3 regions of the Rhizobium sp. BK212 genome follow, and region 3 is predicted to be linked to each of the others. Evidence: predicted binding sites of a transcription regulator. Region 3 holds the regulator's gene; each other region holds the start of a gene.

Region 1 (4,913 bases), on a different contig from region 3:
GCGTCTTGCCCGAGACCATGATGTTCCTGGTTCAATCGTAATAGCCATCCACGAGACTTGGAAATGCAATCGGGGAGGATGATATGACGACATTATTCGTGAGGCACGAGGTCTCCGACTACGCCGCCTGGCGCAAGGTATATGATGCGTTTCATCAGGTTCAGAAGGCCAATGGGGTGACAGCGCAAGCCGTCTATCGCGCCATCGACAACCCGAACGATATTACCGTCACCCATGAGTTTGCGACGTTTGAAGCGGCTCAGGCGTTCAGCAAGCTGGACGAACTGAAGACGGCGATGCGCACGGGAGGCGTGCTCGGCGTCCCGACAGTGTGGTTTACCAACAAAACATGAAATGAGGCACAGAACCTTCGCTGCACCAGCGGAAGTCAGGTTACGGTCGCCATCGGCCGATTATCGATCTTGGCGGCCAGGCGAACTGCGCAAATTTGTCCGAGTTCCTATTGTCGGCTCTTGATGTCGCGCAGGAGATCCAGGCCGCGCTGGTACTTTTCGGTGTTCTTGCCGGTCTGTTCGGCCTGCCGGAGATTGTCTTCGAGATCGGCCTGCTTGACCGGCAAGGCCAGCGGGTTGGATGCCGCGCGTCTGACGAAGTCGTCGTCCGGCTCGTCCGGCCGCCGTGTCAGAGCGTCCACGGCGGAGATGATCGCTGGCGCAAAGCCATCTTCCCTCAGCCTGTCGAGCGTCCAGCCGCTTCCTTTCTCGACCACGTCATGAAGGTAGGCGATCGTTCGCCGCTCATCGCCGGAAACGAGAAGTGCGACCCGCTGGCAATGTTCGAAGAACGGCCGGCCGGTCTTGTCTGCCTGACCTTCATGGGCTGTAAGAGCCACTTGGATGGCATGGTCGAGATGCTGCATGGTGATCACGGGCCCTCGGTCTTCCTGATCTTCTGTCGGGAAGGCTTCTCGCCCGTCGTCATCTCGATGTCACGGACTGGAACCGCCGCGGCCTGGACAGGCGTTCGTCGCCGATCGAAATCGCCGCTCTCGCCGGCGCCTTGGAGCAGTGCTGCATCATCCCTGTCGTCTTCATCGAGCAGGTTCTGCAGTGTTTCATGCTCATCCTCGCCCGCCAGTTCGTCGCAGGCTTGCAGCCAGTGACGCTGGTCGGCGCCATCCGGGCGGCCTTCGGCCTCCCAGATTTCGTAGGCACGGCGACGTATCTGCTCATGCTTGTCTATCGCCATGATCTCCTCCAAGCGCATTTAAATAAGCCGTCCGAAGAACAGGCCCAGCCACTTTCACGGTGTGTTGATGGTTGGAAGAAAATCCTCCACCCGTTTGCGCTCGTCCTTTGAAAGCGTCTCCACCCGTTCCTTCCAGAAGCGTTCGGCCTCCGGCGGATCTTCATCCCATTGACGAACGTCGGTGATATTGTCGTCGATCATCGACCGGCGGTGGCCGCCGAGGCTGAGATATTCTTTGGCACGCTTGAGGCTTAGGGTTTCGGTGCCGCTGTGGCGATCCAATGTCGAACTGACGTTGCGCCGGGCAGTTTCCAATGCCCTTTTGCGATCGGCTTCGGTCCGTTCGGTGTCGGCGGAACGCGCGTCGTCGGTCCCGCTCTCGGGCGGCACGTTGGATTTGTCGGTCATCATGGATCACCCTTCGATGTTGTGATCCAATAACCTTCGCAAGCAGTGAGAGTTCCGCGTGGGCGGCGATTGATTTGAGCGCGCGATCGAGCCGCACGCGCCGGCGGCAATCAATGAACGGCCATACTCACCATTCGATAGGGGTGCACGGCCTCGAACTGCGAAATCATCGCCGTCGCCTGCAGCAACACGAAGCTCGGCATTGTGGGGATCGTCACGGGCCAGTTCGTCGGCATTGACGCGGATCGCTTCAGCCATGTTGTTGGACAGTGCCGCAAACTGCATGTTGCCTTCGACAAGAGCCTCACGCGCCTTATCCTCCAGCGTGCGAGCGATATCGACGAAGATTTCCTCACGTTCCTCAATGCTGAGGTCTCTGATTATATTGGTCTTTTCTTCCATGTCACTCACTCCAAAAGACGTGGGACGGTGATCGAGCTCGTCAAGCCTCGATCATGAGACAGTTGGGAATGTCCAAATCCGGATTCAAGCCTCGATGCGGCTTGAACGCGCCTTCGACACAGTGCCATCCACCTCGTAGTCCGAACGCGGGAGCCGATTTTCTGTTCCCTGCAATACGTTAGCACTCGCCGTTGGGGAGTGCTAATTTTTCTCTCATCCCTCTTGAAATTGCAGTGCCGTCGAACCAGATCAGTCGCGCAAGGCGCGCTCGCGCGGAACCTTGCGCCCGCCCCGGATTGGTCGTCCGGTCCGGCCCGGGGGAGCAACATCATCACTGTTTGTCGATGGAGGAAGACATGTCGTTCCGACCGCTTCATGATCGCATTCTCGTCCGCCGGGTCACGTCAGAGGACAAGACCAAGGGCGGCATCATCATTCCCGACACTGCGAAGGAAAAGCCGCAGGAAGGTGAGGTCATCGCCGTCGGCCCTGGTGCACGCAACGATGCCGGCCAGATCCAGGCGCTCGACGTCAAGCCCGGCGATCGCATCCTGTTCGGCAAATGGTCCGGCACCGAGATCAAGATCGATGGCGAAGACCTGCTGATCATGAAGGAAAGTGACGTGATGGGCGTCATCGAAACCCAGGGCGAACAGCAGCAGGCCGCCTGAGGTCCCTGCGAACATTCGTCAACGCTGGAGCGCTTCAGCTTGTCGTAGAAAAGCAGAACAGCTCCAACATTTTATTTCTGACGCAATTCCGAAGGGAAAACCGCTTCGCACCTTTCCCGGAATTGCTCTGGCTGCCTATGAAGGAGTGAGGACATGGCCGCTAAAGAAGTCAAATTCAGCACCGAAGCCCGGGAGAAGATGCTGCGCGGCGTCGACATCCTGGCCAACGCCGTGAAGGTGACGCTCGGCCCGAAAGGCCGCAACGTCGTGATCGACAAGTCCTTCGGCGCGCCGCGCATCACCAAGGACGGCGTCTCCGTCGCCAAGGAAGTCGAACTCGAAGACAAGTTCGAGAATATGGGCGCCCAGATGGTCCGTGAAGTCGCCTCGAAGACCAGCGACATCGCCGGCGACGGCACCACGACCGCAACGGTGCTTGCCCAGGCGATCGTCAAAGAGGGCGCCAAGGCCGTCACGTCAGGCATGAACCCGATGGACCTGAAGCGCGGCATCGATCTCGCCGTCGGCGCCATCGTTGCGGAACTGAAGGCCAACGCCCGCAAGATCTCCAACAATGCCGAAATCGCCCAGGTCGGCACGATCTCCGCCAATGGCGATGCCGAAATCGGCCGTTTCTTGGCGGAAGCCATGGAAAAGGTCGGCAATGATGGCGTCATCACGGTTGAAGAAGCCAAGACCGCCGAAACCGAACTCGAAGTCGTCGAAGGCATGCAGTTCGACCGCGGCTACCTCAGCCCCTACTTCGTAACCAATGCCGACAAGATGCGGGCCGAGTTCGAAGACCCATATATCCTCATCCACGAGAAGAAGCTGTCGAACCTGCAGTCGATGCTGCCGGTTCTCGAAGCCGTCGTCCAGTCCGGCAAGCCGCTCCTCATCATCGCTGAAGACGTCGAAGGCGAAGCTCTTGCAACCCTCGTCGTCAACAAGCTGCGTGGCGGCCTGAAGATCGCTGCCGTCAAGGCGCCCGGCTTCGGCGACCGCCGCAAGGCCATGCTCGAAGACATCGCCATCCTGACCGCCGGCACCGTCATCTCCGAAGACCTCGGCATCAAGCTCGAATCCGTCACGCTCGACATGCTCGGCCGTGCCAAGAAGGTGTCGATCGAAAAGGAGAACACCACGATCGTCGACGGCGCGGGCGCCAAGTCCGACATCGAAGGCCGTGTTGCCCAGATCAAGGCGCAGATCGAAGAAACCACCTCCGATTACGACCGCGAGAAGCTGCAGGAGCGTCTTGCCAAGCTCGCCGGCGGCGTTGCCGTCATCCGCGTCGGCGGCTCGACGGAAGTCGAAGTGAAGGAAAAGAAGGACCGCGTCGACGACGCGCTTCATGCAACCCGGGCGGCGGTCGAGGAAGGCATTCTGCCGGGCGGCGGCGTGGCGCTGCTGCGCTCCGTCAAGGCGCTCGACAACCTCAAGACCGCCAATAGCGACCAGCGTGTCGGTGTCGACATCGTTCGCCGCGCGCTCGAGACGCCGGCGCGGCAGATCGCCGAAAATGCCGGAGCGGAAGGCTCGGTCATCGTCGGCAAGCTGCGCGAGAAAAGTGACTTCGCCTACGGCTGGAACGCTCAGACCGGCGAATATGGCGACCTTTATGCGCAGGGCGTCATCGATCCGGCAAAGGTTGTTCGCACCGCGCTGCAGGACGCGTCCTCCATCGCCGGTCTTCTCGTCACGACGGAAGCCATGATCGCCGAGAAACCCAAGAAGGACGCGCCGCCGCCATTGCCCGCCGGCCCCGGCATGGATTTCTAACACATCTGCCGGCCCGCCGGCCTCGCTGGCGGGCCTTTCGAAGGGAATAGAGATGGTTCAAACGATCAAAAGCCGATCGCAGGTACCGCTGGACTCCCGCGATCTTGAAACCTGCCAGCACGTCTTCGACAAGCTCCGCGCCGATTACGCGATAGCAAGAGACAGCGATGAAGCAGAACGAATGGCGAGCATCATCATCGAGATCTACCGACAGGGCGTACGCGACCCCAATCAGCTGCAATCGATGGTCGAGGCGGCCCGCGGTCTCTTCGAAACAAGCGAGCGCCCGCCTACGGCTCGGGAAATTTGACCATGGTGCCGCCGCCGGTCGCCTGGTCCGTCGGGAAGACTTCGATCCGCGACACGTCGACGAAGACGGGAAGCTCGATGGCGTTCGAGATGATCGAGGCGATGTGTGAAGGCTGTATCGGACGGTAGCCG
Region 2 (4,913 bases), on a different contig from region 3:
ATTCCTCCAAATGACGGATCTGATGGCTGATCGCGGCATGCGTGACGCGCAATTCGTCGCCGGCGCGTGAGAAACTTGAAAGACGCGCTGCCGCTTCGAAGGCTCTCAATGCGCCGAATGGAAGTGTCATCTGTAAGTTTTCCTCAGCTATCCGATAGAAATCATCATTTGTCAGATTATGGAGATCACCAGTATGGCTGAAGGAAGCGGATCTGAACAGTATCGCTGACGTGTCAAATTTTCTTACACCAGGAGAGCGAAATGTACGTGCGCAGCCTGAAGGATGTCGAAGCAACCGACTATTTTGTGGAATGGGGCAATGGGACGAGCCACCGTTTGCTGACGGAAAAGGACGGGATGGGTTTTACCGTGTGTCATACGATCGTGCGCGCCAACACCGTTTCGCTTCTCGAATACCGCCAGCATCTCGAAGCCTGCTATTGCATCGCCGGCGAGGGCGAGGTGGAGGATATGGACGGCACCGTCTTTCCGATCCGTCAAGGCGATATCTATGTGCTCGACAAGCATGACAAGCATCTGCTGCGCGGCGGCCGTGACCAGGATATGATCCTCGTCAGCGTCTTCAATCCGCCGCTCGAGGGATCCGAGCGCCATAATCTGAACGACCCCTCGGGATCGGCTTATTGAGATCAGCCTATAAGGGAAAGTGCGCGGTTTTCTGACGGTCAGTCGGCCTGTTACAGCTCGCCTTTATGAAAATAGGCTTCGAGCCGGTAGCCGTCCGGGTCGATGATGAAGGCGGCGTAATAGAATTGTCCGTAATCCGGCCGGATCCCCGGTTCGCCATTATCCGTGCCGCCGGAGGCGACGGCCGCCGCGTGAAAGGCATCGACCGCAGCCTCGTTCGGGGCGACGAAGCAGAAATGCAGCCCGGATCGCAGATCGGCAACAACGGGGTGTTCGACCTGCATCACCCAGAGGCCGACCCTTTCCGGGCCGTAGCCGATCATCGTGTCGGAATTGGACAGCCGCTCATATCCGAGCGGCGCCAGCGCCGCGTCGTAGAAACGGCGGGCTCTTTCGATGTCCTTTACGCCGATGGAGACATGATCGAACATGGACGCAAACTCCCTGACTTCCCTTGGTCTCCGAAGGACGGCTCATCCCTCAAGATGGCACGACGCCAACATCTTTCAACCGCGGTCCGAAGTCAACGAAAGGGCGTCGTTCAAAAAGGCTGGCGATCCGCTCGAGCGTCCTGGCAAAGAAATCGGCGCGCCGAAATTACCGCTGTTCAGCGCAAGCCCTGCGACGCTGTCACGTGATTTAGGGGAGGGCGGAGTAGGGTCCGGATCCTAGCGCCACGGATGAGCCGGCGGGGTGTCACGAGCGATCTGCGCAGCGTCGGATAGCCTGAGCCATTCCTTCCGGTATCCGATGTTGAGAAGATTGAAGGACAACATGTCTCTCCCGGCCTGCGAACGGCTCGCGCCGATCACGGCATGGTCCGCGTGCGTCGGAACGCTCGCGTGATAGACGGTCCACGAACGGGCGGGTTCGATCCGGCGGTCGCGTCCAATGTCCATGGCGTAGTGGCCGGCCGCGCCGCCCTTGTTATTACCGACAGCAAAGGCGTTCGGTCTTCCTTCGTCTTCATGGCTGTTCACGATGTCAACCTTCCGTCATTCGGGCCGTGGCCAAACGTTGTCTCGATCAGTGTTACGCCGCTGCCGGGCGATAGGTTTACCGGCTCCAGGCTGTCTTCCGTCGTGACCCGCTCGTGACGTTCGTCGTCGCTGCGGATACGGTATTGCAGCAGATTGCCTCTCGGAGGCAGCGTGGCGGTAATGCGGTATGTGTCGGGGAGCTTGGAAGGCACGATCAGGAACCCGTCCTTCAGCCGGACGGTCTGCCCAACCTTGAAGATATGTGTTGCTGGCTCGCGTCGGACCGAACGTCCATTGCGTTGCGGGGTGCGCGTAGCGGTCATGACGGTTTGCGGTCCTTTTCGAGCGCGGTTTCGAGATCTGACGGATGGATAGGCATCATCTGCAGTGTCGAACTCTGTGCGGCGATCGCCGGCAGGTGGATGAAGGCGCCGATCCGTCGCCAGGCAAGCCTGGAAACGCCATCGATCAATTCCTCGTCATAATCGACGCGATATTCCCCGGCTGGCTGTGCTCTGTCGAAACCTGGCAGGCGGAAAGGAGATGAAAAGTGGACGACGGTTTGTGTGGTGCGACTTGTCATGACTGAAGCCTCCGCAGGAAACACCGATGCATTTCCTGTATCGTTGAGATCCGAACCGGACGAACTCGACGTTGCCGGTACATCCGCGGTCAGCGCCAAGCTCATTCCGGATCGAATACGCGAAATGCACGCCGGAACGACGTCATATATTCGCTATCGAGAATTCGGTGGTGTATGGCGGGTCGTAGGTCTCTGACACCGCGAAGCCAAGTCGGCCAAATCGACGAGGCTTATCGTTACGCCTAGATTACGTTTAAATCAAGATAAATTCGGATTTATCTATAAAAAACGCCAAATTAACTCCGTGGTCACGCAAATAAAATGGAGCGTAATGGCTCAAGAAATTCTATTCAATTCATAATTATTACAAAACATCCCGCCGAAATGATTTCCTGATTTTTCATGCGTGAATAATATTTCTTGGCACTCCTATCAATGGAGTGCCACGGGTGCTATTTATGTGTTGCAGCCGCCATACGCGCCGGCAGCAGAAAGACCTCTATGAAATTCCGTTCACTTCACGACCGCGTCGTCATTCGACGTGCGGAAGGCGATGTCAAATCCAAGGGCGGAATCATCATTCCAGACGCCGCCAAGGAAAAGCCGCAGGAAGGCGACGTGGTCGCAGTCGGCCCGGGCCTGCGCGACAGCAACGGTAATCTGATCCCGCTCGACGTTAAGGTCGGTGATCGCATTCTGTTCGGAAAATGGTCGGGGGCAGAGGTCACGATCGAGGGCGAGATCCTTCTGATCATGAAGGAGACCGACATCATGGGCATCGTCGAAAAGATCGGAGTGGCCTCTCAAAAGGCCGCCTGATCGATCGCATTCCGATCCGTATCTCAAGACCGAACTGGACCAATATCATGTCTGCCAAGGAAATCAGATTCTCCACCGATGCGCGCGATCGCCTGCTGCGCGGCGTCGAATTGCTCAACAACGCCGTCAAGGTCACGCTTGGCCCCAAGGGCCGCAACGTCGTCATCGACAAGGCCTATGGCGCACCGCGCATCACCAAGGACGGCGTCACTGTCGCCAAGGAAGTCGAGCTCGCCGACAAGTTCGAGAACATGGGCGCGCAAATGGTGCGCGAGGTAGCGTCGAAGACCAATGATCTTGCCGGCGACGGCACGACGACGGCGACGGTGCTTGCGGCCTCCATCTTTCGTGAAGGCGCAAAGCTCGTCGCTGCCGGCATGAATCCCATGGATCTCAGGCGCGGCATCGATCTCGGCGTCGTTGCGGTGGTCAAGGAGATCCAGGCGCGGGCGAGGAAAGTCAAATCGTCAGGCGAGATCGCCCAGGTCGGCACCATTGCCGCCAATGGCGACGTCAGCGTCGGCGAGATGATCGCCAAGGCGATGGACAAGGTCGGCAATGAGGGCGTCATCACCGTTGAGGAGGCGCGCACCGCCGAGACCGAACTCGACGTCGTCGAGGGCATGCAGTTCGACCGCGGGTACCTCTCACCCTATTTCGTTACCAATGCCGAGAAGATGCGCGTGGAACTGGAGGACCCCTATATCCTCCTTCACGAGAAGAAACTCGGCAGCCTTCAGGCGATGCTGCCAATCCTGGAAGCCGTCGTGCAGACCGGCAAACCGCTTCTGCTCATCTCCGAGGATGTCGAAGGCGAGGCGTTGGCGACGCTGGTCGTCAACAAGCTGCGCGGCGGCCTGAAGGTCGCGGCCGTCAAGGCGCCGGGCTTCGGCGACCGCCGCAAGGCCATGCTGGAAGATATTGCCGTGCTGACATCAGGCCAGATGATTTCCGAGGATCTCGGCATCAAGCTCGAAAACGTCACGCTCGATATGCTCGGCCGCGCCAAGCGCGTGCTGATCGAGAAGGAGAGCACCACGATCATCGACGGTTCCGGCGAGAAAGCGGCCATCCAGGCGCGCATCCAGCAGATCAAGGCGCAGATCGAGGAGACCACCTCCGACTACGACAAGGAAAAGCTGCAGGAACGCCTGGCGAAACTGGCCGGCGGCGTCGCAGTCATCCGTGTCGGCGGTGCGACCGAGACGGAGGTCAAGGAAAAGAAGGACCGCATCGACGACGCGCTGAACGCGACCCGTGCGGCGGTCGAAGAGGGCATCGTACCGGGCGGCGGCGTGGCACTGTTGCGCGCGAAGTCGGCGCTGACGGGTTTGACCGGCGACAACGCCGACGTGACGGCCGGCATCTCGATCGTGCTCAGGGCGCTTGAAGCCCCGATCCGGCAGATCGCCGACAATGCCGGGTTCGAAGGCTCCATCGTCGTCGGAAAACTCGCCGGCAGCAATGATCACAATCAGGGCTTCGACGCACAGACGGAGACCTATGTTGATATGATCGAGGCCGGCATCGTCGATCCGGCCAAGGTCGTACGCACCGCTCTGCAGGACGCCGGCTCGATTGCGGCGCTTCTGATCACCGCCGAGGTGATGATCGCCGACATTCCCGCAAGAGACTCTGCCCCTTCAGCCGGAAATGGCGGCATGGGCGATATGGGATACTGAGGCCAGCCTGAACCGGTCCGGCGTCGCCGGACGGCGCAACCCGAACAATAGACAGGGAGAATTCCAATGTCCGTGCAGAGCAGCAGCAAGACATCGATTACCCAGCGTTTCGACAATTACCAGCCATCCAAGACGCTTCTCGTCTGGGCCTGCGTCGTCACGGCGATCGCCACGATGATCATCGGCTTCAGCTGGGGAGGC
Region 3 (4,913 bases):
CGCGTCGACCACCAGTCCGGAATCGTCCGAAAGCGCCGGCATGCCGGCGGCATTGGCCGAGGCGACCGCCTTGATCGTCGCATTCTCCTCGAAACTCGTGCCGGTCTCGTCAGGCTCGACGAAATTCAGCTCCGCCGCCGATTTGGCGGTGAAGCCGAGCGGCCCGATCAATTCCTGGATCTCGCGGATCTTGCCGGCATTGTGGCTGGCGACGACGATGGTCTTCGTTTCAAGCTTGCGCATTCAGATATCCTGTTCGATGCCCCAGATTTTAGCCTCTGCGCATTCCAGGCTGTTGCCGGCCGGATCGCGGAAATAGATCGAGCGGCCGCCGTTCGGCCAGCGCACCTCGGATTCGATCGCCACATCAGCCGCCGTCAGCTTCTCGGCCATGGCGTCGATATTGCGGCCGGATACCCGGAAACAGGCATGGCCCTGGCCGGTCGTGCCGTGCGGCGGCACCTGCAGGGCATCAGGCGCCGGCGGCTTCACCGTTTCCTCGGGGTTGAAGATCAACAGAACGCCGGGCCCGCAGCGGAAGAAGACATGCCGGTTGGCGGCGCGGGCGATCTTCTCCAGTCCGAGGACGTCTTCGTAAAACGCCTCGGCCTGATCGAGATCCCGCGCATAGAGCGCCGTTTCCAACATGCCTTCCAGCATGGGGTTCATCCTTCGACGGCTTGCTTCTGCAGCGCCACCAGTTCGCCGATGCCGTTTCTGGCAAGCTGCATCAGCGAGGTGAATTCGCCCTCGCTGAACGGCGTGCCCTCGGCCGTGCCCTGGATCTCGACGATCCCGCCGGTGCCGGTCATGACGAAGTTCGCATCGGTCTCGGCCGAGGAATCCTCGAGGTAATCGAGATCGATCACCGGCTGGCTGGCGAAGATACCGCAGGAGATGGCGGCGACATGATCCTTCAGGACCCGGTCGACCTTGATCATGTTGCGGCTTTCCATCCATTTCAGGCAGTCGTAAAGCGCGATCCAGCCGCCGGTGATCGAGGCGGTCCGCGTACCCCCATCGGCCTGGATGACGTCGCAGTCGAGCGTGATCTGCCGTTCGCCGAGCGCCTGCAGGTCGACGACGGCGCGCAACGACCGGCCGATCAGCCGCTGAATTTCCTGGGTGCGGCCGCCCTGCTTGCCGGCGGCGGCCTCGCGCTTCATCCGTTCGCCGGTCGCCCGCGGCAGCATGCCATATTCGGCGGTGACCCAGCCCTTGCCGGTATTGCGCAGCCAGGGCGGCGTCTTTTCTTCAAGGCTGGCCGTGCAGAGCACATGCGTATCGCCGAACTTGACCAGGCAGGAGCCTTCCGCATGCTTGGAAAAATTGCGCTCGAACGAGACCTTGCGCATCTGGTCGATTTTTCTGCCTGAAGGCCGCATTCTTATCTCCTGGGGTTTGTTGACCGCTTCTACGATTGGCGGCGCCTATTTGCAAATTCCCTTTTGCCACAGGTGCGAGTTTGACTTACTTTTCGGGAAGTATCATCAGCGCGGGTTCGTAAGCTTCATGGGCATCAGGTCGACGTCGGTTTCGGATGCTGTTGCCGCACTGGACGAGCGCTCCAGGGAAATTTTTCGGCGCATCGTCGAAGGCTATCTGGAAAGTGGCGAGCCGCTCGGTTCGCGCAACCTGTCCCGTCTTCTGCCGATGTCGCTGTCGCCGGCCTCGGTGCGCAACGTCATGAGCGATCTCGAAGAACTCGGCCTGATCTATTCGCCGCATGTCAGCGCCGGACGGCTGCCGACCCAGATCGGCCTGCGTTTCTTCGTCGATGCCTTCATGCAGGTCGGCGACCTCTCCGCCGAGGAGCGCGCCAACATCGACCGGCAGGTGCGGGCCGAAAGCGGCGGCAATCCGGTGGAATCGATGATGAACGAGGCAAGCCGCATGCTGTCCGGCATTTCGCGCGGCGCCGGCCTCGTCATCACCTCGAAAAGCGATCCGGTGCTGAAACATGTCGAGTTCATCCGGCTCGAACCGACCAAGGCGCTGGCCGTGCTCGTCGGCGATCACGATCAGGTGGAAAACCGCATCATCGAGCTGCCGGCGGGCGTCACCTCCTCGCAACTGACCGAGGCGGCGAATTTTCTCAATGCCCATATGTCCGGCCAGACGCTGCCGGAACTCCGCAAGCAGTTGAGCCGGCTGAAGGATGACGTCCGCCACGAGCTCGATGCCCTGTCGCGCGATCTCGTCGAGCGCGGCATCGCTGTCTGGGCCGGCAGCCCGGACGAAGGCAAGCCCGCGCAACTGATCATCCGCGGCCGCGCCAACCTGCTCGAGGGCCTCGCCGGCGCCGAGGATCTCGACCGGCTGCGCCTGTTGTTTGACGATCTCGAGAAGAAGGACAGCCTGATCGAGATTCTCAATCTCGCCGAAACCGGTTCCGGCGTGCGCATCTTCATCGGTTCGGAAAACAAGCTCTTCTCGCTGTCCGGCTCGTCGTTGATCGTCGCGCCCTATCGTGACGATGACGATCGCATCGTCGGCGCCGTCGGCGTCATCGGCCCGACGCGGCTCAATTATTCCCGCATCGTGCCGATGGTGGATTACACCGCCCAGCTCGTCTCCCGCCTTTCGCGCAATCAGCTTTGATGCCGCAACTGGCGAACGTGCGGAATTTTCGCTTCTTTGTCACGCAGACTTGATTTTTTTCGGTCAAACCTCGATATCGGGCGCATCTGAAGACACCAACCGGAGACCGTCATGACCGATGACACGACGAAAAACGGACCTGACGCAACTGCGGCCGATGCCGCAGCCGACGCTGCCGCCTACGTCGAGAACGATATTGCGCAGGAAGAGGCTGCCCAGCCGGACCCGCTCGAGCTTCTGAAAGCCGAAAACGGTGAGCTGCGCGACCGCTATCTGCGCCTTGCCGCCGAGATGGACAATCTGCGCCGGCGCACCGAGCGCGAAGTGAAGGACGCCAAGTCCTATTCCGTCGCGGGTTTTGCGCGCGACATGCTCGCCGTCTCGGACAATCTGCGCCGCGCGCTTGATGCCATCTCTCCGGAGACCAAGGCCGCGGCCGATGCCGGCCTCAGCACCCTGATCGAAGGTGTCGAGATGACCGAGCGCGCCATGCTGTCGGCTCTTGAGCGCCACGGCGTTCGCAAGCTGGAGCCGGTCGGCCAGAAGTTCGATCCGAATTTCCACCAGGCGATGTTCGAGGTGCCGAACCCCGACGTGCCGAACAATACGGTCGTCCAGGTCGTGCAGGCAGGCTTCACCATTGGCGAACGCGTGCTGCGCCCGGCCATGGTCGGCGTCGCCAAGGGCGGCCCCAAGCCGGCCGAAGCCGAAACCAACTCCGTCTTCGACGAGAAGGACGCTTAAGGTCGTTTCCCTTCCGCTGAGGAAGGGAAACCAAAGCTTCAGATGCGGGCGAAGCGTTCGATCAGCAGATCGAAGAAGCCGTCCGCATCGACATGGCGCATGACCTTGGCATTGCGCTTGCGCTCGGTCACATGCCACCAGTCGACGACGGTCATGCCGACGGTGAGTTCGGACCGGACCTCGATCTCGACATTGCACTCCCGACCCTTGAAAAGCTCCGGCTTCAGCAGATAGGCGATCACGGTCGGGTCGTGCAGCGGCCCGCCGTCGGAGCCGTATTTCTCGATATCGAACCGCTCGAAGAATTCCAGCATCTCGACCATGGCCTTAACAGGCGCCGTGCCGATTTCGGCCATGCGCTTCACCCGGTCCTTGCGGGTCAGCAATTGGTGAGTGACGTCAAGCGGCATCATCACGATCGGCACGCCTGAGCGAAAGACGATATCGGCGGCCTCGGGATCGACATAGATGTTGAATTCGGCGGCCGGGGTGATGTTGCCGCCCTCGAAGAAGCCGCCGCCCATCATCACCAGTTCGCGGATGCGGGGAACGATGTCGGGCGCCTTCTGGAAGGCCAGGCCGATATTGGTGAGCGGCCCGAGCGTGCAGAGCGTCACCGTGCCTGTCGGCTCGCGGCGCAGCGTCTCGATGATGAAATCGACCGAATGGTCGGGCTGCAGCGCCATCGTCGGCTCGCTGAGGTCGGGCCCGTCGAGGCCGGTCTTGCCGTGCACATGTTCGGCCGTCACCAGCTTGCGGGCGATCGGCGCGTCGGCGCCGGCGAAAACCTTTGTCTCCCGCCGGCCGCAGAGCTCGCAGACGATGCGCGCATTGCGGCTGGTGAAGGAAAGCGGCACGTTGCCGGCGACCGTCGTGATCCCCAGCACCTCCAGCTCCTCGGGACTGCCGAAGGCCAGCATGATGGCGGCCGCATCGTCCTGGCCGGGATCCGTGTCGATGATGATCTTTCTTGCGCTTGCCATTCCGATCGTTCCATCCTCGCGGGTGCGCTTTGCCTCGGCATGCACCGATTTGTTCATTTCCCGTCACAAATCAGCACAGTCCGTGCGGGCATGTTTTGATGCGAGGCAGCCGCCGCTTTGTCAAGCAAGCAGCCGGCGGCACCGCTTTAAAATTGTGAGGCGCCGCCGGCACGTCGCACCGTGCCTTGCAGCACTGGGCTGCTCTCCCCATATTAGCGGCATCCGGACGCTGCGTTTAAGGTCCGGGATGGTCGCTTGCATCAAGGACTTGAAAAGAGATGAGCCGCATTACCCCTTTCGCCAGCCCGCTGCTTCTGGGCTTCGATGCCATGGAAAAGACGCTGGAGCGCATTTCCAAGGCGAGCGACGGATATCCGCCCTACAATATCGAGCGCATCGCCGCCGACAACGGCGCCCCGGAACGTCTGCGCATCACCCTTGCCGTCGCCGGTTTCAGCGAGGAGGAACTCGATGTCTCCATCGAGGAGAACCAGCTTCTGATCCGCGGCCGCCAAGTGGAACAGGGCGAACGGGACTATCTCTATCGCGGCATCGCCGCCCGCCAGTTCCAGCGCACCTTCGTTC

Evidence for each region. Region 3 encodes HrcA, which represses chaperone genes, less so after heat shock. Its sites were predicted from a motif close to GTTAGCACTCNCNNNNNGNGAGTGCTAAC; they were not measured.
Region 1: FHT79_RS18000 (co-chaperone GroES) is a predicted target of HrcA. The motif match lies at 2,197-2,225, and genes of this name have one in related genera.
Region 2: FHT79_RS28995 (co-chaperone GroES) is a predicted target of HrcA. The motif match lies at 2,631-2,659, and genes of this name have one in related genera.

What each region holds. Positions count from the first base shown of each region.
Region 1 is NZ_JACIFS010000005.1:115,570-120,482, reverse strand. It holds partial or broken gene FHT79_RS18030 (hypothetical protein) at 1-41, shown strand, start outside; gene FHT79_RS18025 (hypothetical protein) at 84-353, shown strand; gene FHT79_RS18020 (HD domain-containing protein) at 461-880, opposite strand; gene FHT79_RS18015 (DUF2934 domain-containing protein) at 886-1,209, opposite strand; gene FHT79_RS18010 (hypothetical protein) at 1,264-1,620, opposite strand; partial or broken gene FHT79_RS18005 (hypothetical protein) at 1,728-2,019, opposite strand; gene FHT79_RS18000 (co-chaperone GroES) at 2,376-2,690, shown strand; gene groL (chaperonin GroEL) at 2,844-4,472, shown strand; gene FHT79_RS17990 (hypothetical protein) at 4,525-4,782, shown strand; gene FHT79_RS17985 (SDR family oxidoreductase) at 4,763-4,913, opposite strand, start outside.
Region 2 is NZ_JACIFS010000012.1:167,537-172,449, forward strand. It holds gene FHT79_RS28965 (LysR substrate-binding domain-containing protein) at 1-130, opposite strand, end outside; gene FHT79_RS28970 (ectoine synthase) at 262-648, shown strand; gene FHT79_RS28975 (VOC family protein) at 699-1,079, opposite strand; gene FHT79_RS28980 (hypothetical protein) at 1,317-1,628, opposite strand; gene FHT79_RS28985 (hypothetical protein) at 1,625-1,951, opposite strand; gene FHT79_RS28990 (hypothetical protein) at 1,948-2,211, opposite strand; gene FHT79_RS28995 (co-chaperone GroES) at 2,713-3,030, shown strand; gene groL (chaperonin GroEL) at 3,078-4,712, shown strand; gene FHT79_RS29005 (hypothetical protein) at 4,779-4,913, shown strand, end outside.
Region 3 is NZ_JACIFS010000004.1:307,345-312,257, forward strand. It holds gene rdgB (RdgB/HAM1 family non-canonical purine NTP pyrophosphatase) at 1-243, opposite strand, end outside; gene FHT79_RS16175 (VOC family protein) at 244-669, opposite strand; gene rph (ribonuclease PH) at 666-1,385, opposite strand; gene hrcA (heat-inducible transcriptional repressor HrcA) at 1,513-2,601, shown strand; gene grpE (nucleotide exchange factor GrpE) at 2,713-3,345, shown strand; gene FHT79_RS16195 (nucleoside hydrolase) at 3,384-4,328, opposite strand; gene FHT79_RS16200 (Hsp20 family protein) at 4,607-4,913, shown strand, end outside.